Regions from separate parts of the Bacillus sp. 2175 genome, predicted to be linked through region 2. Evidence: riboswitches for the same ligand, from Rfam matches in the RefSeq annotation. Region 2 holds a riboswitch; each other region holds the start of a gene.
What was found. A riboswitch is a leader RNA that binds a small molecule or an ion and turns the genes downstream of it on or off. The one in region 2 is predicted to bind S-adenosylmethionine.
Positions count from the first base shown of each region.

Region 1: linked by a shared signal. The riboswitch ahead of ACXKY9_RS01070 (peptide ABC transporter substrate-binding protein) and the one ahead of metI (cystathionine gamma-synthase/O-acetylhomoserine thiolyase) in region 2 are both predicted to bind S-adenosylmethionine.
Region 3: linked by a shared signal. The riboswitch ahead of ACXKY9_RS01005 (MetQ/NlpA family ABC transporter substrate-binding protein) and the one ahead of metI (cystathionine gamma-synthase/O-acetylhomoserine thiolyase) in region 2 are both predicted to bind S-adenosylmethionine.

Region 1 covers NZ_CM173819.1:182,282-190,636, forward strand. The annotation lists gene ACXKY9_RS01060 (ABC-2 transporter permease) at 1-208, shown strand, start outside; gene ACXKY9_RS01065 (peptide ABC transporter substrate-binding protein) at 249-1,889, opposite strand; gene ACXKY9_RS01070 (peptide ABC transporter substrate-binding protein) at 2,295-3,935, opposite strand; SAM riboswitch class I at 4,068-4,172, opposite strand; gene ACXKY9_RS01075 (aldo/keto reductase) at 4,325-5,158, opposite strand; gene proC (pyrroline-5-carboxylate reductase) at 5,160-5,963, opposite strand; gene ACXKY9_RS01085 (GRP family sugar transporter) at 6,249-7,100, opposite strand; gene modB (molybdate ABC transporter permease subunit) at 7,401-8,075, opposite strand; gene modA (molybdate ABC transporter substrate-binding protein) at 8,081-8,355, opposite strand, start outside.
Region 2 covers NZ_CM173819.1:4,004,792-4,013,146, reverse strand. The annotation lists gene ACXKY9_RS20780 (class I SAM-dependent methyltransferase) at 1-637, shown strand, start outside; gene ACXKY9_RS20775 (ArsR/SmtB family transcription factor) at 781-1,071, opposite strand; gene ACXKY9_RS20770 (cysteine hydrolase family protein) at 1,505-2,017, opposite strand; gene metC (cystathionine beta-lyase) at 2,186-3,349, opposite strand; gene metI (cystathionine gamma-synthase/O-acetylhomoserine thiolyase) at 3,346-4,458, opposite strand; SAM riboswitch class I at 4,553-4,663, opposite strand; SAM riboswitch class I at 4,867-4,976, shown strand; gene ACXKY9_RS20755 (bifunctional homocysteine S-methyltransferase/methylenetetrahydrofolate reductase) at 5,047-6,879, shown strand; gene metH (methionine synthase) at 6,879-8,355, shown strand, end outside.
Region 3 covers NZ_CM173819.1:166,872-175,226, reverse strand. The annotation lists gene ACXKY9_RS01020 (FAD-binding oxidoreductase) at 1-789, opposite strand, end outside; gene ACXKY9_RS01015 (DUF6612 family protein) at 856-1,620, opposite strand; gene ACXKY9_RS01010 (NAD(P)-dependent alcohol dehydrogenase) at 1,778-2,686, shown strand; SAM riboswitch class I at 2,766-2,880, shown strand; gene ACXKY9_RS01005 (MetQ/NlpA family ABC transporter substrate-binding protein) at 2,966-3,778, shown strand; gene ACXKY9_RS01000 (methionine ABC transporter ATP-binding protein) at 3,791-4,831, shown strand; gene ACXKY9_RS00995 (methionine ABC transporter permease) at 4,806-5,474, shown strand; gene ACXKY9_RS00990 (SDR family oxidoreductase) at 5,513-6,289, opposite strand; gene ACXKY9_RS00985 (DoxX family membrane protein) at 6,685-7,191, shown strand; gene ACXKY9_RS00980 (DUF4256 domain-containing protein) at 7,264-7,830, opposite strand; gene ACXKY9_RS00975 (S9 family peptidase) at 7,938-8,355, opposite strand, start outside.

The DNA of each region.
Region 1 (8,355 bases), 1.4 Mb from region 2:
TAAAACATACCAAACAATCAGTGAATTATTTCCTGCAATATATGCAGGAAATGGCTATTATACAATAATATTTGGAGGAGTTAGTTTAGAAAGAAATATTATTTCATTATTAGTTATTGTATTGGTTATACAATTAGTAGCAGGTATGATTTTAGCTATAAAAGGAATGGCAAAGGGAAGAGGAAGCTCTGTAGTTAAAGTTGTATAAAAGTAAAAAGGTATCCTTCGTGGGATACCTTTTACTTTTGTTACTTTGCAACTTCTGTCCACTTGTAGTTAAATTCACCACCGAAGTCAGTTGTTACAAGTCCTTTAATGAAAGAGCGTTGTAAGTAAGAACGACCTTGTTGGTATAAAGGAGCGACAGCGCCGTCTTGTAATAGAATTTTTTCAGCTTGCTTCATTGCTTCAAAGCGTGCTTTTTCATCGCCAGCTAAATCTGTTTTCACTTTATGAATTAGCTCATCGTACTCTTTGTTAGAGTATTTATCGAAGTTATAAGCACTATCTGTTGTAAATAGATCTAAGAATGTAATTGGATCAGCGAAGTCAGGGCCCCAGCCGTCAATACCAATTTCATAGTCACCACTTAATAGTAGTTTTAGCTGTTGTTTACGTGGTTGTGGTTTTAAGTTCACTGTTAATCCGTCTAAGTTCTTTTCTAATTCACCTTTTAAATATTCACCAGTCTTTTTAGCTAAAGCATTGTCACTTGTTAATAGTTCGATTGTTACTTTGTCAGTACCAAGTTCTTGTTTTGCTTTTTTCCAGTTTTCTTTCGCTGTTTTCACATCATCCTTGACTAGATTTCCATTTTCTTTACGGAAGTCGTTGCCTTCTGGGCTCTTTGCGAATTTCGCAGGAACCATTCCTTCAGCTGGAACCGCGCCGTTATTTAAGATTGTTTCTACGTAAGCTTTTTTATTCATTGCGCCGTTAATAGCAAGGCGTGCATGTTGATTTTTTAATGTTTCATTTTTCTGATTTAGTCGTAAGAATTGAATGCCGACTTCAGCGCGTTCTTTGAAGTTTGGATCGCTCTTATATTTATCAACAAACTCTGCAGTTAAAGCAACACGATCAATTTGTCCTGAATCATATAAGTTCACTTCTGTAGACTTATCTTTAACGACATTGAAGTTGATTTCTTCTAGTTTTACAGTTTTAGCATCCCAATAGTTAAGGTTTTTCTTCAATTGGAAGCTTTGTTCATGTTTCCAGTTCTCTAATGTGAAAGCACCGTTGTAAATTAAATGAGTTGTTTCTAAACCATATTTATCGCCTTGAGACTTTAAGTACTCTTCATTAATTGGTAAGAATGTTGAGAATGTCGTTAAGCTTAAGAAGTAGGGAACAGGACGGTCTAGTTGTACTTCTAACGTTTTGTCATCAACAGCTTTGACCCCTAGTTGATCAATTGGCAATTGTTTTTGGTTTATTTGTTTCGCATTCTTTATATCGAAGAATAAGAATGCGTATTCAGCTGCTGTATCAGGATTTACGGCACGTTGCCAAGCGAAGGCAAAGTCCTTTGCTGTAACAGGAGTACCGTTTGACCATTTTGAATCACGCAGATGGAATGTATATTTTGTTTTATCGGGACTAATGTCAACCGACTCAGCGACACCAGGAACCGGTTTATTATCTTCTCCCATTGCATATAACCCTTCAAAAACATTGCGCATTACGTTCATGGATTCCCCATCCGTTGCTTTTGCAACATCCATTGTTGGAATTTCTGAAGCGAATGATAAGTTAATTGCCTGTTTATCAGGTGCTTTATCGTTTGCTTTCGCTCCGCTTGCATTATCCTTATTTCCCCCGCAAGCAGTTAGTAATAGACTTGCCCCTAAAACAGATGCAACAACAGGTATAACTTTTTTCTTCATTGTTCGTTCCTCCCTAAATGTGTTGTTCGTAACGTCATAATGTCCATGTCTTGAAGTAGTTATAGAAGGAGATAAAACCTATTATAAATATTTGTTTATAGGTAATCAGGTGTTCTATATGTATATACATGTTGATCTATAATCTATCGTTATATGTTTCAACGTAGTAGACATTATATTTTGATGGTGAAATATTTCGTTTCTTTGATTATTTAGAATATTAACACTGGAAAGAACTATATGTCAATAATAAAAATAGATTGTTAATTTCTTAGAATAATATATTGAAAAAGCGGATTCTCATGTGTGAGAGAACCTATTTTTAATATATTTTGCTAAAAAAACAATTGGTGTGGGCTAATAATAAGTGGGGATGAAGAAACCCCCACTTATTAAAGTTTCACTTTATTTTTCAATTTTTGCCCACTTGAAGTTTAATTGCCCTGCAAAGTCTACTTGCACAATTCCTTTCACATAAGAACGTTCTAAATAAGATTCGCCTTTTTGGTAAAGAGGAGCGATAACAGAGTCTTTAAATAATATTTTCTCGGATGCTAGTAATGCTTCCCAGCGAGCTTTTTCATCACCAGCTAAAGTTGTTTTCACTTTTGCTATTGTTTCATCGAATTCCTTATTAGAGTAATGATCTAAGTTATAAGGGTTATTCGTTGTAAATAGCTCAAGGAATGTAATTGGATCCGCAAAGTCAGGGCTCCAGCCATCAATTCCGATTTCGTAGTCACCTTTTAATAAAAGCGAAACTTGTTGCTTACGCGGTTGCGGTTTTATATTTACTGTTAATCCATCTAGATTCTTTTCTAGTTGTCCTTTTAAGAATTCACCAGTTTTCTTATCAAGGTCAGCATCACTCGTTAATAATTCTAATGTTATCTTTTCAGAACCAAGCTCTTGTTTAGCTTTTTTCCATAACTCTTGTGCAGATTTTGTATCAACTTTTGTTAAATCGCCATTTGCAGTACGGAAGTCTTTTCCTTCAGGTCCTTTTGCAAAGTTTTTTGGAACGAGACCAAATGTTGGTGTAGATCCATCATTTAATAACGTATTTACAAAGGATTTTCTATCAATTGTTTGATCAATTGCTTGGCGTGCAGAAACGTTTTGAAGCACTTTGTTTTGTTGATTCATACGTAAAAATTGTACGCCTACGTTTGGACGTTCTTTAAAGTTAGCATCCTTTTTATATTTATCGACGAAGTCAGATGTTAGTTTTATACGATCTAATTGTTTTGACTCGAATAAATTTACTTCTGTTGATTTTTCTTTTACGACGTTAAAATTGATTTCTTCTAGTTTGACAGTATCTTTATCCCAATAGGTAGGGTTTTTCTTGAATTTAAAGCTTTGTTCGTGCTTCCAATCGCTTAGTGTAAAAGCTCCGTTGTACAAGATTGTATTATCTTCTAAAGTGTACTTATCACCTTGTGCTTTAAAGAATTCCTCGTTAATTGGTAGAAATGTTGGGAACGCTGTTAAGCTAATAAAATACGGAACAGGACGCTCCAATTCTACCTCAAACGTATGGTCATCAACTGCTTTTACACCAAGTTGGTCGGCTGGAAGTTCTTTGTTGTTAATTTTTGTTGCGTTTTTAATATCAAAGAATAGAAATGCATATTCAGAGGCTGTTGCTGGATCTACGGCTCTTTGCCAAGCGAACACAAAATCTTTAGCTGTAACAGGAGTGCCGTTTGACCATTTTGAATCTCGCAATTGGAATGTGTATTTCGTTTTATCGCCACTTACTTCATGAGATTTTGCAACACCAGGAACAGGTTTGTTACCTTCACCAAGATTATACAAACCTTCAAATACGTTTCTCATTACTTGACCAGAATCAGTATCTGTAGCACGAGCCGTATCCATTGTTCGTATTTCAGTAGGTGAAGATAAGTTTAAAACCTGTTTACTAGGTGCCTCGTCTTTTGCATTTGCTCCGCTTGCTTCGTTTTTATAACTACCGCAACCAGTTAATAAAATACTTACTCCTACAACTGATGCAATACCGGGTACAAACTTCTTTTTCATTTGATTTTCCTCCTAAATAATTAAGTTTGGATGATGATGAGGGAAATGAAAAATAAAAAATCCCTCTTTTCATATTGAGAAAGAGGGATTTTTACGTACAAGTTATGCACCCGTATATAAACGAAGTCCCTCATTCTATCTTTCAAGCATAAAGCTTGCAGGAAGTGGCACAGTATTCAAAATGAACCTGTTGCCGAGGTTTCAAAGGGCCAGTCCCTCCACCTCTCTTGATACAATGAGTAAACGAATAAATTTTATTAATTTTTGTGTTTCTTTGATAATTCAAAATCTTACACCTTGAATAATGAAGTGTCAACTAAATGAAATATAGTTTAAATTTTCAGTTTTATTAAACGAAAAAACCACTGCATAGGGCAGTGGTTTTTCTACTAGAAGTTAAAGTTATCTGGATCTGGACCAACGCGACGATCTTCATTTAAAGCTTGAATTGCTTTCATATCATCAGCACTTAATTCAAAGTCGAAGATGTTTGCATTTTCAATAATGCGATGTTCTTTAATTGATTTGGGAATTGTTACAACTTCGTTTTGTAAATCCCAGCGTAAAATAATTTGCGCAGTTGATTTATTATATTTTGTCGCAATTTCTTGTAACGTTGGATTATCTAGTAGTTGTCCTTGCATTAATGGTGACCAAGCTTCAAGCTGAATATTATGTTCTTTACAGAATGCATGTAACTCTTCTTGTGCTAAATGTGGGTGGTATTCCACTTGGTTGACCATTGGCTTAATTTCAGCAATTTCAAATACGTCTTGTAAGTGGTGAATGTGGAAATTACTCACACCGATAGCGCGAACACGGCCATCTTTATAAAGTTTTTCTAATGCTTTCCATGATTCGGTATATTTCCCTTTTACAGGCCAATGTACTAAATATAAATCTAAATATTCTAGACCTAATTTCTCTAATGTAGTTTCAAATGCTTGAAGTGTTGTTTCATATCCTTGATCGCTATTCCATACTTTTGAGGTAATAAATAATTCTTCGCGTGAAACACCGGATTCACGAATCGCTTGTCCAACACCTTCTTCATTTTGATAGATTGCTGCAGTATCGATGCTGCGGTAGCCATTTTTAATTGCTGCTTTTACAGAATCAATTACTTCTGAACCATCTTCTACTTTAAAAACACCTAAACCAAACCAAGGCATTTTTACACCGTTATGTAATGTTGTATAGTCTTTTAAACTTGTTAAAATCATATTATTTCCCCCTAGCTTTTTTGTTTGTTGCTTCTACTGCTTTTTGAATTGCCTCTGAAAAATTATATTCGTATAAAGTTTTGAGACCCTCAGCTGTGGAACCACCTGGCGTTGTTACTTGTTCGCGGAGGTTAGCTGGATTTTGCGTTTGTTCGAGCATAGAAGCAGAGCCAGAAATCATTTGAATGACAAGATGTTTTGCGGTTTCTTCATCGACTCCATAACTTTTTGTTGTTTCAATTAAGCTTTCAGCAAAGTAATAAAGGAAGGCTGGTGCACTTCCAGTAACTGCAGTAAGCTGATGAACTTCTTCCTCAGTACAAAGTTGCGAAGTACCAATACCTTTTAAAAGCAGTTGCAGGGTTTCTTGATGCATCTCATTTACTGATTGTCCCATTGTATATAAGGAGATAGATTTTCCAATTTCAGCAGCTGTATTAGGCATAATCCAAGCAACAGGCGTGCCCTTTGGGAGTCTAGCTTCTAAATAAGATGGTCCAATGCCAGCTGCGACTGTTACGACTAGTTGATTTGATATTAACGGAGATAGCTCAGCTAATAACTCTTCATGAGCAGAAGGTGGCATTGCTAAAACAACCGTATCAACAGATGTAACATGCTGTTTCCAATCTGTTGCAGTAGACACATTATATCGATGTTGTAACTGTTTTAGCTTTTCTACGTTGCTTCGATTAGAGACGATAATTTCTTCGATGTACTCTTTGCTTGTTTTAAGTAATCCGGAAAATATAGCTTCTGCCATACGACCGGCACCAATAAATAAAATTCGATGTTTAGTTAGCATATTCTTTATTCCTTTCTAGTAGAGATATGTTATAAAAACGATATCATCTTTAAGAGAATGTTGTAAAAAGAAAAGACTTACCGTAGATGGAATGGATAATGAGAAGGCGGAAATTCATGCTAATATTAACTGTTATTAATCTCTTTATATGTGTAGCTGGTTTGCTAGAGTGGAAGAGCAATTATAAGGGGCAAGAACATACAAATAATTATATCTAGAAAATAATTAGAATTGAAAAACCCCTGAAGCATATATGCTTCAGGGGTTTACTAATAGAATATAAGATTATGCTTTTGTCATACCAAGTAATACAGCGCCGCCGATAATTAAAACACTACCTAGTGCAATAAAGATCAATTGACGTTTTGTTTTCTTTTCACCTAAGAAGACAATCGCACCAAATGTTGAGATAACGATTCCAGTTTGAGATAATGGGAAGCTTGTTGCTACTCCAACACGTGGTAATGAAAGAAGTAAGAATAAGTTTCCAGTTCCCCATAGTAAACCAGACAAAGCATTACGGATTGCATATTTGTTAAATGGTTTATGTTTAGACGTCAGTACAACCGCACCAACAAACATACCAACTGCTTGTGGTAAAATAGCAGACCAACCATCAATATTATACCAACGAATAATAATTACATATACAAGATAGCCGAAAGTAGAAACAATTAAAGTAAGAAGTCCTTTTTTCAATTGTCCAGGTGGCTGAGCATTTTCTTTATCATCTAATGATGTGAATACAACACCAACTACAATTAATAGGATTGCAATCGTTCCCAGAATGATCGTTGTAGTAGTAGTCCACTCACGGAAAGCGATAACCCCAAAGATAGAAGTTGCAACAAGTTGCATACCAGTAGAAATCGTTACAGTAGTTGAAACACCTAGTTTTTCAACTGTTTTTAATTGGTTTACTTGTCCTAAAGCCCAGAATAAACCTGAAATAAAACCAACAATTAAGATTGTCATTGTTAAAGCTGGTTGAGTAAATACATACATAATTGTTGCGAAGAATAGAGCACCGATTGTCATACCTACCGTTTGGCTATATGCACCACCGCCCATTTTTACGCTTACTAATAAGATGTTTCCCCATGCAATTGCAGGAAGAAGCGCTAATAAAATGTCCATTACAAGACTCCCTTCGGTTTGCTATACCAATATAGTTACATATCGTTCTAACGATCGGTAATGCCCCACTAATAGAGTAGAAGATTACCGATCGCTAAAACAGGATGAAGAATTCACAATATAAATGCGTTTTCATTTCTTCATTTTTTGAAACACCTCCATATAATAACAGGAAATTGCCTATTTTAGAAAGTGAATTCAAATAAAATGTATATTTAAATAAGAGGTAAAATTCAGTTATTTCCCATTGGTATATTTTATTTCCTAAGAAATAAAGAAGCAGCTTCGACAAAAGCTGCTTTAAGAGTTAGTGATTCTTTTATTAATAAGTTGAATACATAGTAGAAATACGAGTGACATACCGATAGTAATAACTACAAGTGTCCAGGCGAGTTGCATATTACTTGCATCAATAGCCATGTAAATTGCAGTTGGGATTGTCTGTGTTTTACCAGGAATGTTCCCGGCAAACATGAGTGTAGCACCAAACTCACCGAGCGCGCGGACAAAGCTCAAAATCATCCCGCTTAGTAAGGCAGGAAATGCGAGTGGAAGTGTAACGTGCAGAAAAACTTGATATTCACTTGCGCCAAGGTCACGAGCACTTTCTTCAATTTGTACATTTGCGATAGAAAATCCCGTTTTCGCTGATTGGTACATAAGCGGAAATGCAACAACTGTAGAAGCGATAATCGCAGCAGTAGATGTGAACATAATAGACTGCTGAAATAATGATTCAACCCACTTTCCGATCGGGCTGTTGTTTCCAAAGATGATAATGAGAAAGAAGCCGATAACAGTTGGTGGAAGTACCATTGGTAATAAAAATATGGTTTCTAATAGTACTTTATATCGCCATGAGGAGCGAGCTAGTGCTCGCCCGACAATTGTCCCTAAAATTGTAACGAGAATAGTGGCGCACGCAGCTACTCTTAAAGATAGAAAGACAGGCGATAAAATAGCATCAATGCTCATAGTAATTACGACAGAACTGTAAATCCATATTTCTTAAAGATAGATTGTGCATCTTTTGACTGCAAATACTCATAAAATGAAGTCGCCTCTTTCTTATGTTTAGATTCCTTTATAACACCTAAAGGATAGTGGATTGGCTCATGAGAAGTAGCTGCTGCTGTCTCACCAATCTTTACTTTATCCGAAATGAGAGCATCTGTTTTGTATACGATGCCAGCATCGACATTCCCTGTTTCTACATATGTTAACACTTGGCGAACATCTTTTGTAAATACGACTT
Region 2 (8,355 bases):
TGCATTTCCTGTTGAAATAATTGAGAAAAGAAATGGTATGTTGTATGAAGTACGTATTACATATACAGAGGAAGGAAACCTTTCAGAAGTATGTAGGCCGTTAGATAAAAGAATTGGTCGCTATTTATTGAAATATAATATTCATATTGCTGAAGGGCAACGTTTTGAAGTACCAATTGTGATGGAGGAGTATATAAAAGAAATTGCGAAATGGTTTCAAAAAGGTATATGTATTACAGTTGATTACGGATACACAAAAGAAGAATGGATGTATCCAGCACACCGTGAAGGAAGTTTGCGAGGGTATTATCAGCATAAGCTAATACGTAACCCACTAGCGCATCCAGGTGAAATGGATCTTACTACTCATATTCATTGGGACGAGCTAAAGGAGATGTTTAGTATGCAAGGAATGAGTGCAGTATGGCATAAGAAACAATCTGAGTTCTTGTTAGCTGCAGGGATATTAGAACAGCTTACGAGCCATCAAGATATGAATCCTTTTTCTGAAACGCAAAAACAAAATCGAGCCGTTCGTTCTATGATTTTGAATGGAGGAGTAGGGAGTGCATTTGATGTTGTTATACATACAAAAGATATGCAACATTTACATTTGGATCGATATGTAACAATATAAAAAAACAAGACACAGTATATACTGTGTCTTGTTTTTTAATACGACTTATGTAGTATTATATATTTCCTCTCATGATATATATTTATATTAAAGATATGAGATGAAAAATATAGAATACGTTCTTTTTCTTCGATTATTAGTCCCTAACCTAATAATACGCGAACGAGTTGAATGATTGTTTCATTCTCTACTTTGTAATAAATTTCCAATCCTTTTCTTTCACTAGAAACGATTTTAGCGCTTTTTAATTTTGCTAAATGCTGTGAAATTGTAGATTGTGGCATGTTTAAGCCAGTATACATTGTAGAAACGTTGCTTGGACCGCGCTCGATTAATCCTTTTACGATACATAAACGAACAGGATGAGCTAGCACTTTTAATAATTCTGCATTACTTTCATATAGTTCTAATTCTTTTTGAAAGGTTTCTAACATGTTCTTTTCCACCTCCGTGTGAGCTATTATACCATACTATACATACCAAAAATTTAAAGAAAAGAAAATAGTTGTTGCAGAAAAAAAGTCCTAAAGTAAAGAAATTGTAAGAAAAGAGACCCTGATGTAAATAAAATAGGTAAATTAGCATGTTTTTGTAAAATGACATTTTTGGGTGAAAATTTCGATGTGTTTTAAAAATTGAAAGATATAGATATATTTGTAACACAATTTTATCATGATTTTCTTATTCTTTCAAATGAATATACAAAATTTTTAAAATAATATGACAAAGGAATTATAATGATATATATAGAATATAAAACAGGTTAAAAGAAAAGAAGCTGAATGTAATTCGCTTCTTTATGGTGATAATGAAATATTTGCTTACGGCTGATAAATCTTAGGATGATCAAGTCATTAGTCATTTATTCTAAAATTCATCTTTTAGCAACGTTAAAAACCTGTGATTCCATATGTTCTCATAAAAATCAATTGTCTCTTTTGCGGACATAAAAGGATTATTCAACGTAGAGGTTGTTTTCTGTACCATAAAGTTTTCGTATCCTAGTCCGTGGGCAAACTTAATCGTAGCATCCATACAGTACTCTGTTTGGGCGCCACAAAATTCAATGCAATTTACAGATAATTGATCTAAAATTTCTTTTAAGTTTGTTTTATAAAATGAATTTGCATGTGTTTTTCTTACAAAAAAATCTTGTTCTTGAACATCTAGATCGGTATGAATAGCCCAAAGTTCTTTCTCGGGTACTAAATCATCATCACAATGTTGAACAAAAAGGATTGGTTTATTTAATTTTCTGTATGAATAAATTCTTTTATTTACTTTTGTTAGTAAGTTCTGTAAATCAAATAAATGCTCCTCGCTATAACATACGCCATTTTGTAAATCGATAACGATTAAAATATCTGAACAAATATCCATTATTTTCACCCCTTTTTATTTCTTAATATATCAATTAATCCATTATTTAGAAATAGATGATATACTTTTATTTTTTTATGGACTATAAGAAAAGAAGAAATTCAAATGAATATAACTAAAACGCAGAAAAAGAAGATATGAAAACCTAATCTCATATCTTCTTTTTCTCTATGCATTTACAGGTTCTTCTACATAAGAAAGGGCATTTTCAAAATCGGATATTAAATCGTTAACATTTTCAAGACCGACTGATAACCGAAGTAATGAATTAGAGATTCCTCTTTCATCACGAGCTTCTTGCGACAGTGCTGCATGTGACATTTTTGCTGGATAAGAAAGAATTGACTCTACAGCTCCTAAACTAACTGCAAAAACAGGTAATTTTACTTTTGATAAAAATTGGCGGAGTGCATCTTCTGACTGCAAAGTAAACGATAAGACCGCTCCAGCTGATGTTGCTTGAGATTGTTGAATATCAAATCCGAGATGTGTTTGTAATCCCGGATAATAGACATTTTGTACTTTAGCGTGCTCTTGTAAATAATGTGCGATTTTATTGGCATTTTTAGCTGAATGCTCGAGGCGTACGTGCAATGTTTTTAGACCGCGAAGTACGAGAGAACAATCTTGAGGTCCTAAAATAGCACCGAATGCATTTTGTAAAAATCCAAGCTTTTGAGCGAGTTCTGCATCTTTTACTACTGCTAATCCGGCAGTAACATCACTATGACCAGCAATAAATTTTGTAGCACTATGAAGAACGACATCAGCTCCAAGTTCAAGTGGTTTTTGGAATAGTGGTGTCAAAAATGTATTATCAACAAAAGTAAGAGCGCCAATAGATTTTGCGAGTTTAGAAACCTCGCGAATATCTGTCACTTTTAAAAGTGGGTTAGAAGGTGTTTCTACATAAAAGAGCTTTGTATTTGGTTTCATGTTTTGTTTTATTTCTTCTAAATTGGTCATATCAACAAATGTATGTGAAACACCGTAACGGGAGAGTACCTCAGTTATCACTCGGTAAGTGCCTCCGTACACATCTTCTGAAATGAGTACGTGATCACCTTGTGAAAGAAGGAGGAATGCAGTGGAAATCGCTGCAATGCCTGATGCAAAGGCGAATCCTTTTGTTCCGCCTTCTAATAAAGTAATGATATCTTCAAGAGCTTCACGAGTTGGATTTCCTGACCTGCTATAGTCATATTTTCCGAACGTATCTACATCAAACTGGTGAAAAGTTGATGTGTTATAAATAGGAACGTTCACAGCGCCTGTTTGCGAGTCATGTTTATATTGGTTGTGTAGTAAGAGTGTATCTATAGAATAGCTCATATTCTTACACCTTCTTTTACGAGTTTAATGGCTTGCTTTAAGTCTTGAATTAAATCGTTACTATTTTCAATGCCAACTGAGAATCGAAGAAGACGATTGCATACGCCGTTTGCTGTTCTAATTTCTTCAGGAATATCAGCATGTGTTTGCGTTGCTGGATAAGTCATTAAACTTTCTACACCACCAAGACTTTCGGCAAATGTAATTAAGGATAAAGATTGTAAGAATGGATTAATCCAAGCTTCATCTTTAAGGCGGAATGAAATCATGCCGCCTCTTCCTGGATAAAATACATCTGTCACCCCGTCTTCATCATTTAAATACGCAACAACTGCTTTCGCATTTTCTTCATGTTGTCTCATGCGAAGCGCTAACGTTTTCATACCGCGAATTAATAACCATGAGTCAAATGGGCTTAAAACTGCACCTGATGCATTATGATAATGAGCGATTTCCTCGCAAAGTTCCTTTCCTTTTGCAACGACAAGCCCGCTTAGTACATCGTTATGTCCCCCTAAATATTTCGTTGCGCTATGAAGTACAATGTCAGCACCTTCTGTTAATGGTTGCTGTATATAAGGTGTGTAGAATGTGTTGTCTACAATAAGAAGTAGTCCGTGCCTTTTCGCTACAGTTGCGACAGCAGCAATATCAGTAACTTGCATTAATGGATTAGTTGGAGTTTCTATGAAAATAGCCTTCGTTTCAGTTGTGATAGCTTGCTCAATTTGTTTAATAGACTGTGTATTTACGTATCTACATCGAACATTCCACTTTTTTTCATGCTCAGAAAATAATCGATACGTTCCCCCGTATAAATCTTCAGATACAATAAGTTCGTCTCCAGAGCGGAATAGAGAAAGGACGAGGAGAACAGCCGCCATCCCTGAACTACAGGCATAACCTTGTTCGCCATATTCTAAGTCTGCGATCGCCTGTTCTAAAAGACCGCGAGTTGGATTGCCAGTTCGTGAATAGTCAAAGCCAGTAGATTTACCAATTCCTTCGTGGCGATAAGCGGTTGAGAAATAAACTGGTGGATTAACCGTTCCAGTTGTAGTTTCACTACGATTTCCGATTTGTGCTAGTTTTGTTTCGATTGTTGACATGTGAAAATTCCTCCTTTTTAAATTGAAACATTAAGTGAATATAAAATAAAAAAAGCCTTCTAAGAAGAAGGCTTTCGGTTTGAATAGAGTCTTCTTCTCATCTGTCAAATCTTTCACAATTTGCTGGAATTAGCACCTTATTAACAAAATGTTAATGGTTGCTGAGGCGTCACAGGGCCAGTCCCTCTACCTCTCTAGATAAGAATGTTCGTATGAAATTTTTATTATGTTTTTAACTTTACAATAAAAGATAATTGAATTGCAACTTTATTTTAAATAATTTTTATTTTTCCGCAAGTGTCATTGACTTTTAATTTTGTGCATGCTAAATTTATTAAAAAATTAACAAACATTGTTAAAAGGGGAACGCATTTCCTTTTAGCTACATAAATAAAATAATAAAGACAACTCTTATTGAGAGCGGTGGAGGGAAAGGCCCTGTGAAACCCGGCAACCTTCAAACGAAATGTTTGAAACGGTGCTAATACCTGCAAAACGAATGTTTTGCATAATAAGAGGAGGAACAATTATGTCCCCCTCTTCAAAGTGAAGAGGGGGTTTTTATATTGATAGAAATGAGGGAGATTCGTGAAATTACTAGATTTATTATCAAAAGGAATTGTAATAGGTGATGGTGCGGTTGGAACGTTATTGCATTCACATGGTTTGCAAAGTAGCTTTGAAGAATTGAACGTATCTGATCCAGATCTAATTATATCCATTCATAAACAATATGTAGCTGCTGGAGCAGATGTAATTCAAACGAATACGTATGGAGCAAATGAGGCGAAATTACGTATGTATGGTTTAGAAAATCAAGTTACAAAAATTAATAGAGCGGCAGTGAAATTGGCGAAAGCATCTGTGACAGATAAAAATGCAATTTTAGGAACAATTGGTGGTATGAAACATATCGGAGCTGTTACAACGACTGATATGGAAAGGGAGTTTATGTTACTTGAACAGGCGGGGGCTTTACTAGAAGAACAGGTTGATGGATTACTATTAGAAACTTTTTATGATGAATTTGAATTACTTCATGCTGTTAAAGTGTTGCGTAAGCAAACGAATATTCCGATTGTTGCGCAATTAGCGTTACATGAAGCAGGTACGACTCAAAATGGAAATGATGTCAATGAAATATTAAAGCAGTTTATAGATTACGGTGCAAATGTTGTTGGATTGAATTGTCAACTGGGGCCGCTTCATATGACGGAAGCTTTCAAAATGATATCGATTCCGCAAAATGGCTATTTATCAGCATACCCAAATGCAGGTCTCCCGAATTATGTAGAGGGACGTTACGTATATGAGGGAAGTCCAGCTTATTTTGAAGCAATGACACCGAATTTTATTGAGCAAGGTATTCGGTTATTGGGTGGCTGTTGTGGTACGACTCCAGAACATATTCAAAGTATGAAGCGCGCTGTTGCGAATATTACCCCTGTAATAGAAAAAGAAACGATTCAAAGGCCAAAAGTCGTTCATACGCATGAGAAACGTTCGAAGGCTCACGTCACTCTAGCAGAGAAAGCAAAAAAACAAACGACAGTTGTAGTGGAATTAGATCCACCGAAAACGTTAGATACACAGCGTTTTTTTGAAGGAGCAAGAGCGTTAAAAAGAGCGGGAGCAGATGCTATTACTCTAGCAGATAATTCATTAGCATCGCCTCGTGTCTCTAATATGGCGATGGGTGCGTTATTAACGAAGCATGATATCCCAGTATTGACGCATTTAACGTGTAGAGATCATAACGTCATTGGACTACAATCTCATTTGTTAGGTTTATCGGCGTTAGGGATGGAAGAAGTGTTAGCTTTAACTGGTGATCCAGCGCGCGTTGGTGATTTTCCCGGTGCCACTTCTGTATATGATTTATCCTCTATTGAGCTTATTAAAATGATTAAAGAAATGAACGATGGACGTTCAATTTTAGGGAAATCAATTGGACCGGCGACAAGGTTTTCTGTAGGCGGCGCATTTAATCCTCACGTGAGGCACTTAAAAGCAGCAGTTAAGCGAATGGAACGAAAAATAGATGCTGGAGCGGAGTATTTTTTAACTCAGCCAATTTACGATATCAAGTTAATTGAAGAAGTGTATGAAGCGACAAAGCATTTGGAACAACCTATTTTTATTGGAATTATGCCGTTAGTAAGTAAGCGGAATGCAGATTTTCTTCATTTTGAGGTGCCGGGTATTACTCTTCCTGAAGAAATAAGAGAGAGAATGGATGGACATGAAACGAAAGAGGCAGCAATTGAGGAAGGGATTCGCATTTCACAAGAATTGGTCGACGCAGCGATGAAATATTTTAATGGTATTTATCTTATTACACCATTTTTAAAGTATGAAATTACAGAACATCTTGTTAAATATGTAAGAGAAAAGCAAGAAGTGAAAGAAGGTATTAATTGATGAAGTGTATAGAAGAAAAATTGAAAAATAGCATTTTAATATTAGATGGTGCAATGGGGACAATGATTCAGCAAGAGGATTTAACTGCTGAAGATTTCGGAGGAGAAGAGTACGAGGGCTGTAATGAATATTTAGTGGAAACAAGACCAGACGTTATTTTAAAGATTCATAAAGCTTATATTGAAGCTGGAGCGGATATTATTGAAACAAATACATTTGGGGCAACGAATATTGTACTAAGTGATTATGAGCTGTCTCATTTAGATGAAGAACTAAATGAAAAGGCAGCACTTTTGGCGAAGCAAGCTGTTAAAGAAAGCGGGAATGAAGTATATGTTGCGGGAGCGATGGGACCAACAACGAAAGCAATTAGTGTTACTGGTGGTGTGACTTTTGAAGAATTGATTGAGGCTTATACAAGGCAGGCACGAGGATTATTAAAAGGAGAAGTTGATGTATTACTCGTTGAGACGAGTCAAGATATGCGTAACGTGAAAGCAGCTTATATTGGAATTCAAGCTGCTTTTGAAGAACTGAAAAAAACGGTTCCTATTATGATTTCAGGTACGATTGAGCCAATGGGAACGACTCTGGCTGGGCAAACAATTGAAGCTTTTTATTTATCAGTAGAACATATGAAACCATTATCTGTTGGGTTAAACTGTGCGACTGGTCCGGAGTTTATGAGGGACCATATTCGTTCACTATCTGATTTATCGGAGTGTTACATTTCTTGTTATCCAAATGCAGGTCTTCCTGATGAAGATGGACATTACCATGAATCTCCATCTTCTCTTGCTGAAAAGGTGAAGCGATTTGCTGAAGAAGGGTGGGTTAATATTATTGGTGGTTGTTGTGGCACGACACCAGAACATATAAAAGCAATGAAATCCGCGCTAGCATCTCTTAAGCCTCGTGACCATCATGAGAGAGAAGGACATGGAATTAGTGGATTAGAAGCACTGCAATATGATGAGTCTATGAGACCGTTATTTGTAGGTGAAAGAACGAATGTTATTGGGTCACGTAAATTTAAACGATTAGTAGCAGAAGGGAAATTTGAAGAGGCTGCTGAAGTGGCAAGAGCGCAAGTGAAGAAAAATGCTCATATTATTGATATTTGTATGGCAGATCCTGATCGCGATGAAATAGAAGATATGGAAAACTTCTTAGCAGAAGTTACGAAAGTTTTAAAAGTACCGATTATGATTGATTCAACAGATGAAAATGTGATGGAGCGAGCTCTTACTTATATTCAAGGAAAAGCTGTTATTAATTCAATTAATTTAGAAGATGGAGAAGAACGATTTAAAAAAGTGACACCGCTTCTTCAGAAGTATGGTGCTGCTATAGTTGTAGGAACAATTGATGAAGACGGTATGGCGGTTAGTGCGGAGCGAAAGATAGAAATTGCGAAAAGAAGCTATGAATTACTTACAAAGAAGTATGGGATACGCCCGTCAGATATTATTTTTG
Region 3 (8,355 bases), 1.4 Mb from region 2:
ATAATCTGTCACATACATCTCTTTTAAAAATGAATTTGGAGCAACAGAAATACGCGCTAAGTGCATACGAACATTCTCATCTCTTTTCACTTTCTCTTTGAAATAAGATGCGTATTCTTTATAATCTATCATTCTCGTGTGCATTTCATATAATTCATCATCTGTTAACTTCAGCGTCACATCTAAAATAACTCCAAATAAACCGTAACCCCCAATGACATATGGAAATAACTCTGCATTTTCTTCTCTACTTACATTACGTACCGTGCCATCTGCCATTAACAATCTAAATGAATCTACTGTATCAATCAGTGCCTCATGACGAATATCACGCCCGTGTACATTTACACTTAATGAACCGCCAACAGTAAAAATATTTTGAGACTGCATGACCTGTACCGCAAGGCCATAAGGATTTATTTTCTTCTGAATATCATTCCAGGTGACACCACTTTGAACTGTAATCCGCTTCTTCTCTGGATCAAATTCTAATATTTTATTATATCCTTTCATATCGAGCATCGTGCCATTCGGATAATATGTCTGTCCTCCTTGGCTATGTTGCATGCCTGCGATGGAAATTTTCTCTCCTGAAACTTTTGCATCTCGCACTAATTTTATTAACGAGTGCTCTTCCGTAGCACTTTCAACACGTTTTATTTTTGTCGGAAGCAATTTACCTACATCACTCATAATAGGATGATCAATTTGTTTTTTATACGTATGTACAGACGTTGCAAGCAAAACCGTATATGCGACAATGACCACTGCTATCTTTCTTTTTTTCAAAGGACACTCTCCTTATTAGCAACAAAAAGAGATACCCTTTCTTTCAGGTACCTCTCTTGACAGTGATTACTTTGCTGCTGGCAATTGTATTGGATCAAATTTATCATACGATGTAAACTTTGCATCCGTAATAATGTGCGCTTTATCCTCACCATTGCTACTCATAACCATATCTATCTTTGCTGATTCATATTTAAAATCTTTTGTAATAATATATTCCCCATCTATTTCTTCTATCTTTGCATTTTGGCCTTGTAGCATTTTTTTCTGCTTTTCATCCATACTAGCTAGCATACTCTCTGTCTCTTGCCCTTTTAATGCAAACTTCAGCTTATAATTATCTCCACTTTTCTCCATCTTCACTTTATTTAAAATTTCCGATGGAATCTCTAAATTATCTACCATTCCTTGAGTCGCGTTCATTCCGTTAGCATTCAATTGTTCCTCTGGTACAGACATAATTTCACCCGTATTAGGATTTTTCAACTGACCAGCAATTTTGCCACCCACATCATAAACAACAACCTCTGTACCAGAAACATTCATTTCAGAACGAGAATTTTTTTTCTTCGGCTCTAGTTGCATTTTAGCCTTTATTACATTCATCTCTGTTCCTTCAGCCTTTATTCCCACATCATATGTCATCGTTACATTTTCTTCGTTTTTAAAAGCTTCATTCGCTTTATTAAAAACATCCTTCGCTGTTAATTCCTTTTCTTTCTGCACAGCTTCTTTTTTCGGTTCGTCAGTCTTTTTTGTTTTCTCATTACTACACCCTACTCCTAGACCGACTGCAAGTACTAAACTTGAAATTAAAATAAGTTTTTTCATAACGTCCCCTCCTTCCCAAAAATAATATCATCTCTTTTCCTATGAAATCTATATAATTCGTAATATTTATCTTTAAATTTATTTCCTATATAACAACATGTTTGAGAAAAAGTTTAAATATGATGTAAATAATAACAACTCATTTCAGGAGGTCATTATGAAAGCGATTATTTGTACAAAGTACGGACCACCTAATGTTCTCCAGCTTCAAAATGTAGAAAAGCCTAAACCTAAAAAAAATGAAGTGTTAGTTAAAATTCACGCAACAAGTGTATCGACTGGAGATTGTAGAATACGTGGCTTTAATAGCCCCCTCTTATTTTGGATTCCTATGCGGATCATATTAGGTTTCAGAAAACCGAGAAAACCTATACTTGGCGTAGAGTTATCCGGTGAAATCGAAGACATTGGAACAGATGTAACACAATTTAAAAAAGGAGATCAAGTTTTTGCATTAACAGAACTAAACCTTGGTGGTTATGCGGAATACACATGCGTGCATGAAAGTGGATTAATAGCATTAAAACCTACCAATGTGACATATGAAGAAGCTGCCGTTATTCCTTTTGGCGGAACTTCAGCATTGCACTTCCTTAGAAAAGGACAGATAAAAAAAGGGCAACGAGTACTTATATACGGCGCCTCTGGGTCAGTAGGGACAGCTGCCATACAACTTGCTAAATACTTCGGGGCGACTGTCACAGCCATTTGTAGTAGTTCGAATTTCGATTTAGTAACAACTTTAGGGGCAGACAACGTAATTGATTATATGAAAGAAGATTTTACTAAGCGGGGCGAGCACTACGATATTATATTTGATGCAGTTGGAAAATATAAAAAGTCTCTTTGTACAGATGCATTAATGCCTAATGGAAAATATGTATCTGTGAACGGAATGATGGCAAAGGTCAGTAAAGAAGATATGAACCTGCTAAAACAACTAGCTGAAACAGAAAAGCTAAAACCTGTTATTGATAGAACTTACCGATTAGAAGAAATTGCTGAAGCTCATATATATGTAGAAAAAGGACATAAAAAGGGGAATGTTTCGATTATCTTAAAATAAAATATATTCCGAAAATATCATTGACAATTCTTTTTGTACGATTTACTATTAGTACCATATTCAAAACTACATACACATACTCTTATCAAGAGTGGCGGAGGGACTGGCCCGATGATGCCCGGCAACCGAGCTTATGACGTATAAGCTAAGGTGCTAATTCCTGCAAAACGAGTTTTCGTTTTGGAAGATAAGAGAGGAATCTATTTCGTCTATTCGGCACCTCTCTTATTTTTGGGAGGTGCTTTTTATTTTGGAACGTATATGAAGGGGGATTTATAGATGAAAAAGGTATTATTAAGCATTGTAAGCGGAGCAGTATTATTATTAGGCGCATGTAGCGTGAGTTCAGATAAAGAGGTAAAAGCATTAGACGAGAAAAAGATTACTGTCGGTGTAACAGGTGGACCACATGAACAAATTTTTGAAAAGGTAAAAGAAGTTGCAGCAAAAGATGGTCTCGAAATTGATATAAAAGTATTTAATGATTATGTAGCGCCAAACGTATCATTAGATGAAAAAAGCCTTGATGTAAATAGTTACCAAACGAAATCGTATTTAGATGTATTTAAAGCTGAACGCAATATGAAATTAGCTGAAGTATTTTCAACAGTAACATTCCCTATGGGCGTATATTCTAAAGATATAAAAGATGTAAAAGACTTAAAAGAGGGCGATGCAATTGCTGTACCAAATGACCCAACAAATGAACTTCGAGCTTTAAAATTATTTGAAAAAGCAGGGGTTTTAAAAGTTGATCCAAAGGCTACAGAAAAAGCGACTGCAAAAGATGTAATTGAAAATCCAAAAAAATTAAAGATTGTCGAATTAGAGGCATCTCAATTACCAACGCAACTAAGTGAAGTGAAAGCAGCTGCAATTAACACAAACTTTGCATTAGGTGCAAAATTAAGTCCAGCGAAAGATTCTATCTTCCGCGAAGGAAAAGATTCACCATATGTGAACTGGGTCGTTGTTCGTACTGAAAATAAAGATGATGCCGTTGTAAATAAATTAAAGAAAGCTTATCAGTCTAAGGAAGTAAAAGAGTTTATCGAGAAAAAATTTGATGGTTCAGTTTTACCATCTTGGTAGGAGCTGACGATAATGATTGAATTAAAAAACATATCCAAAGTATTTACAACAAAAAAAGGGAATGTTGAGGCTCTTAAGTCTACTTCCCTTAAAGTAGAAAAAGGCGAGATATTTGGAATCATTGGGTATAGTGGCGCTGGTAAAAGTACATTGATTCGATGTGTAAATTTATTAGAAAAACCAACGACAGGAAATATCATTGTAAACGAACAAGACTTAACAACGTTATCGACAAAAGAACTAGCAAAAGCGAGACAAAAAATCGGAATGATCTTCCAAGGATTCAATTTACTTAAAACTGTTACCGTTTATGAAAATATCGCATTACCGTTACGGCTTGCTGGCATTCCAAAAGCAGAAATTGAAAAAAGAGTAGAAAAGTATTTACGCATTGTCGATCTTTTTAATCGAAAAGATGCGTATCCAAGCGAACTTTCTGGTGGTCAAAAACAGCGTGTTGCAATTGCTCGTGCGCTATCACATGAACCTGAAGTGTTATTAAGTGATGAAGCAACGAGCGCATTAGATCCCGAAACAACCGATTCTATCCTTGATTTGTTATTAAAGATTAACGAAGAAATCGGAATTACGATTTTACTCATTACACATGAAATGAATGTCATCCAGCGTATATGTGACCGCGTTACTATTATGGAACATGGATCTGTAGTCGAAAGTGGGACTGTAAAAGATATTTTCACAAACCCACAACATGTAACCACGAAGAAATTTGTAAATAGCGCATTTGCAGCGAAAATTCCAAAAGAGGTACAGAAAGAACTACAAAGTACTGGAGAAATTGTAACACTTTCATTTATTGGCACTACTTCAGGGGAACCTGCCTTAGCCGTTGCCACAAAACGTTTCCAAGTGTATCCGAATATTTTATCCGGTAATATTACGCAGTTAAAACATGAAGCATATGGGAAACTAGTCGTTCATATGCAAGGGGAACAAAATGAAATCCACCGTGCTTTATCATTTTTACAAGAGCAAGGAATCATCGTAGAAGGAGGTAGAACAGATTATGGGAAACAAGTCCTTTTTGGATGAATGGGGTAAAGTCATATGGGAAGCCACAATCCAAACCTTTCAAATGACATCTATCTCATTACTCATCTCGATCCTTATTGCATTACCACTTGGCGTCACACTTGTTTTAACGAGACCTGGTGGGCAGCGTGAAAATAAAATCATCTATCCTATTCTTAATACAATTATTAATATCATTCGCTCTCTTCCATTTATCATTCTATTATTCTTTATTTTACCTTTTACAAAGTTTCTAATGGGAACGTCCATTGGCGTGCAAGGTGTTATCGTACCGCTTGTCGTCTTCACAGCCCCTTATATCGCACGTTTAATGGAGACAGCTTTACTAGAAGTCGATCGCGGTGTCATTGAAGCCTACCAAGCGATGGGCGTTTCTACTATAAAAATCATTTGGCACGTTATGGTGAAAGAAGCACGTCCCTCCCTTGTACTCGGATTAACAATCGCAACGATCGGCTTAATCGGCGCAACAGCAATGGCTGGCCTTGTAGGTGCTGGCGGGCTAGGGGATTTAGCATACCGCTTCGGACATTTACGCTACGAGCCTGAAGTAATGTATGCAACCGTCTTTATTTTAATTATCCTCGTTCAAGGATTACAATCTTTAGGGAATGGTGTTGCACGAAGATTGAAGAAAGATTAAAAAAGAAGGCATCTCACCCTGGTGAGATGCCTTCTTTTTTATCTTTTAAATCCACCTTCTGAATGAATAACTTGCCCAGTAATCCACTCGGCCTCTTCACTTACTAAAAATTTAATGAGTCTAGCTGCATCCCTTGGCTCACCAATTCTGCCAAAAGGAAACATCGGCTTTAACCCTTGTTTTATCTCTTCAGTCATCCATCCTGTATCGGTTGGTCCTGGATTAATTGCATTCACTGTTATTCCTAAATGAGCTACCTCTGCTGACAACGTACTAGTAAGAGCATCAATAGCTCCCTTCGTTGTCGCATAAGCTAGTTCTCCTGCCATAGGACCTTGAAATTGCCCCGAAGTAATATTAACAATTCTACCACCAGATTTCTTATCAAATCCCCGGGAAAATTGACTACTGAGCAATGTAGTCGCACGAACATTTACCATATAATGCTTATCTAATTCTTCAGCAGTCAACGTAGAGAAATTATTATTCGTAGAATATGCTGCATTATTAATTAATATATGAGGGTACCCTAATTGTTCAGTAACTTTATTTATAAGCTCTTTTGGTGCATCATTCTGAGTTAAATCTAACTCCATACTTGATACTTTAACACCGTTTTTTAGTAACTCTTCTTTTAATTGTATTTGTTCATTTTTATCAACGCCCCAAGGCATCTCTTTATCGTAAGCTGTCCAATACGTAAAAAATATATCGTATCCTGATTCAGCTAATTCTTTACAAATCGCTGCCCCTATACCATCTAGACGACTTACCCCTGTAATAACTGCTACTTTATTTTTTAATTGGTTCATCATATACTCCTCCAAGTTTAAAGGACGCATATTTTATATAAGAGATATAAACTTTCCCACAAAAAAGACAGATACATAAAATAGGCACCTATCCTTATAAAAGGGATGTACAAGCCAAATATGCATTCCTTGAATGATTTACAGATAACTAAATAAACCCTCGCTTATGAGAGCAAAATTTATCTATCTAGTAGTTTCTAATCATTACAAGTTCATCCACATATTGAGTCTTTGTCTCCTTTACATATATCTCTATTCTTAGTTTATCAAAGCAGATAAAATGTTACAAAAAATAAAACAATTATTCACAACCTATCCTTGTTCACATTCTCTCCATTGTGAATCTTTTCACATTGGATATATAATAAACGTGTAAATACAATATTGGAGGGATTTCAATGGTTATCAATTTTTTAAGAACTGATAAACGTGCTACTTTCATATTATTACTTTTACGACTTTACATAGGATATACATGGTTCGCTGCTGGGATAGGCAAAGTCTTCGGACAATCTTTTGACGCAAGTGGCTTTCTAAAGGGTGCTATTGCTCAAGCATCAGGGGACCACCCTGCAGTACAAAGTTGGTGGGCAGATTTCCTTCAACATTTTGTCCTTCCAAACGCAGACCTATTTAGCTTTTTAGTTCAATGGGGAGAAATTTTAGTAGGTCTAGGTTTGATTTTAGGCGGATTAACAAAAACAGCTGCATTTTTCGGAATCATAATGAATCTTTCATTTTTATTAAGCGGAACTGTTAGTGTAAACCCAAACCTGCTTATTTTGACTATGTTCATTTTAGTTGCAGGGCAGAACGCTGGACGTATTGGATTAGATGGCTATGTTTTCCCTAAACTTTTCCGTAAAAACAACCACAGAACATATAAATTAAGTAAAACTGCGTAGTAACAATTTACTTTTAAAATATAAATAAGAAAAAGAGCCTGAATATAGGCTCTTTTTCTTATTTATCCTAATTTAAACTTTTAATGAACCACGAAAGCCTCTGGCAGCATAGTAAGAGTCTGCTCCATTGTGGTACACGAAAACATGTCCAAAGCGATAATCGCAAAATAGAGCACCACCAAGCTCTCTAATATCTGAAGGTGTTTGTACCCAACTCGATGATTTCATATCAAAATCTCCAAGTTGTTGTAACTCTCGATATTGTTCTTCCGTTAATAACTCAATACCCATAGCGGCCGCCACATCAATAGCGTTATTTTCTGGTTTATGCTTTTTTCTTGATTCTAACGCTTCAAGATCATAACAAAGACTTCTGCGGCCTTTAGGACTCTCCTTTGAACAATCATAGAAAGTATATTCGTCCTTTTCTTCATCATAACCAATAACATCCGGCTCACCACCAGTTACTTCCATTTCGTTAAGTGACCACAATTTTTCATTATTAGTAGTCAGCTTTGCTTCAACTTTAGCCCATTCAAGACCTTCATGGCGGTTCATGTTTTTCTCAAAACGAGCTTGCAATACTTTCAATAACTCTTCACGTTTTTCTACTAGTAAGTCATTTTTATTTCCTGTCATATTAGTCCTCCCTGATGTATGTACTGATAGTAGTTTAAGTATATATTTTATAATAAATCATCTCAATATGAAGACCGTTTCAATCATATGTCTTGTACAAACATCTATTACAAAGTCCTAAAACCCTCCATACTCTCTTCAAGCATATAGTGTGAAAACCACATCAAGTTCTGCTTCATAATAGCCACATGAACTCCTGGTTGGTCAGAACTATATGCCATTCCTTTAAATATAATTAATTCTGTATCAACTTCCATATCCATTAATCCTTGATATAGATCATATGCATTTGTAATCGGAATTCTTGCATCCTTTTCCCCATGTTGAATTAAGGTAGGCGTACAAGCTGATTTAATATACGTCATAGGTGATGTCTTCGTATATATATCTGGATCATTCCATGGAGTATTTCCTAAATACATTCTAATAAAGTAAGGTATATCTGTATTTACATAATGGGTACTCCAGTTAGTTATTCCACCGCCAACTGAAATAGCTTTAAACCTGCTACTAAATGTAGAACAA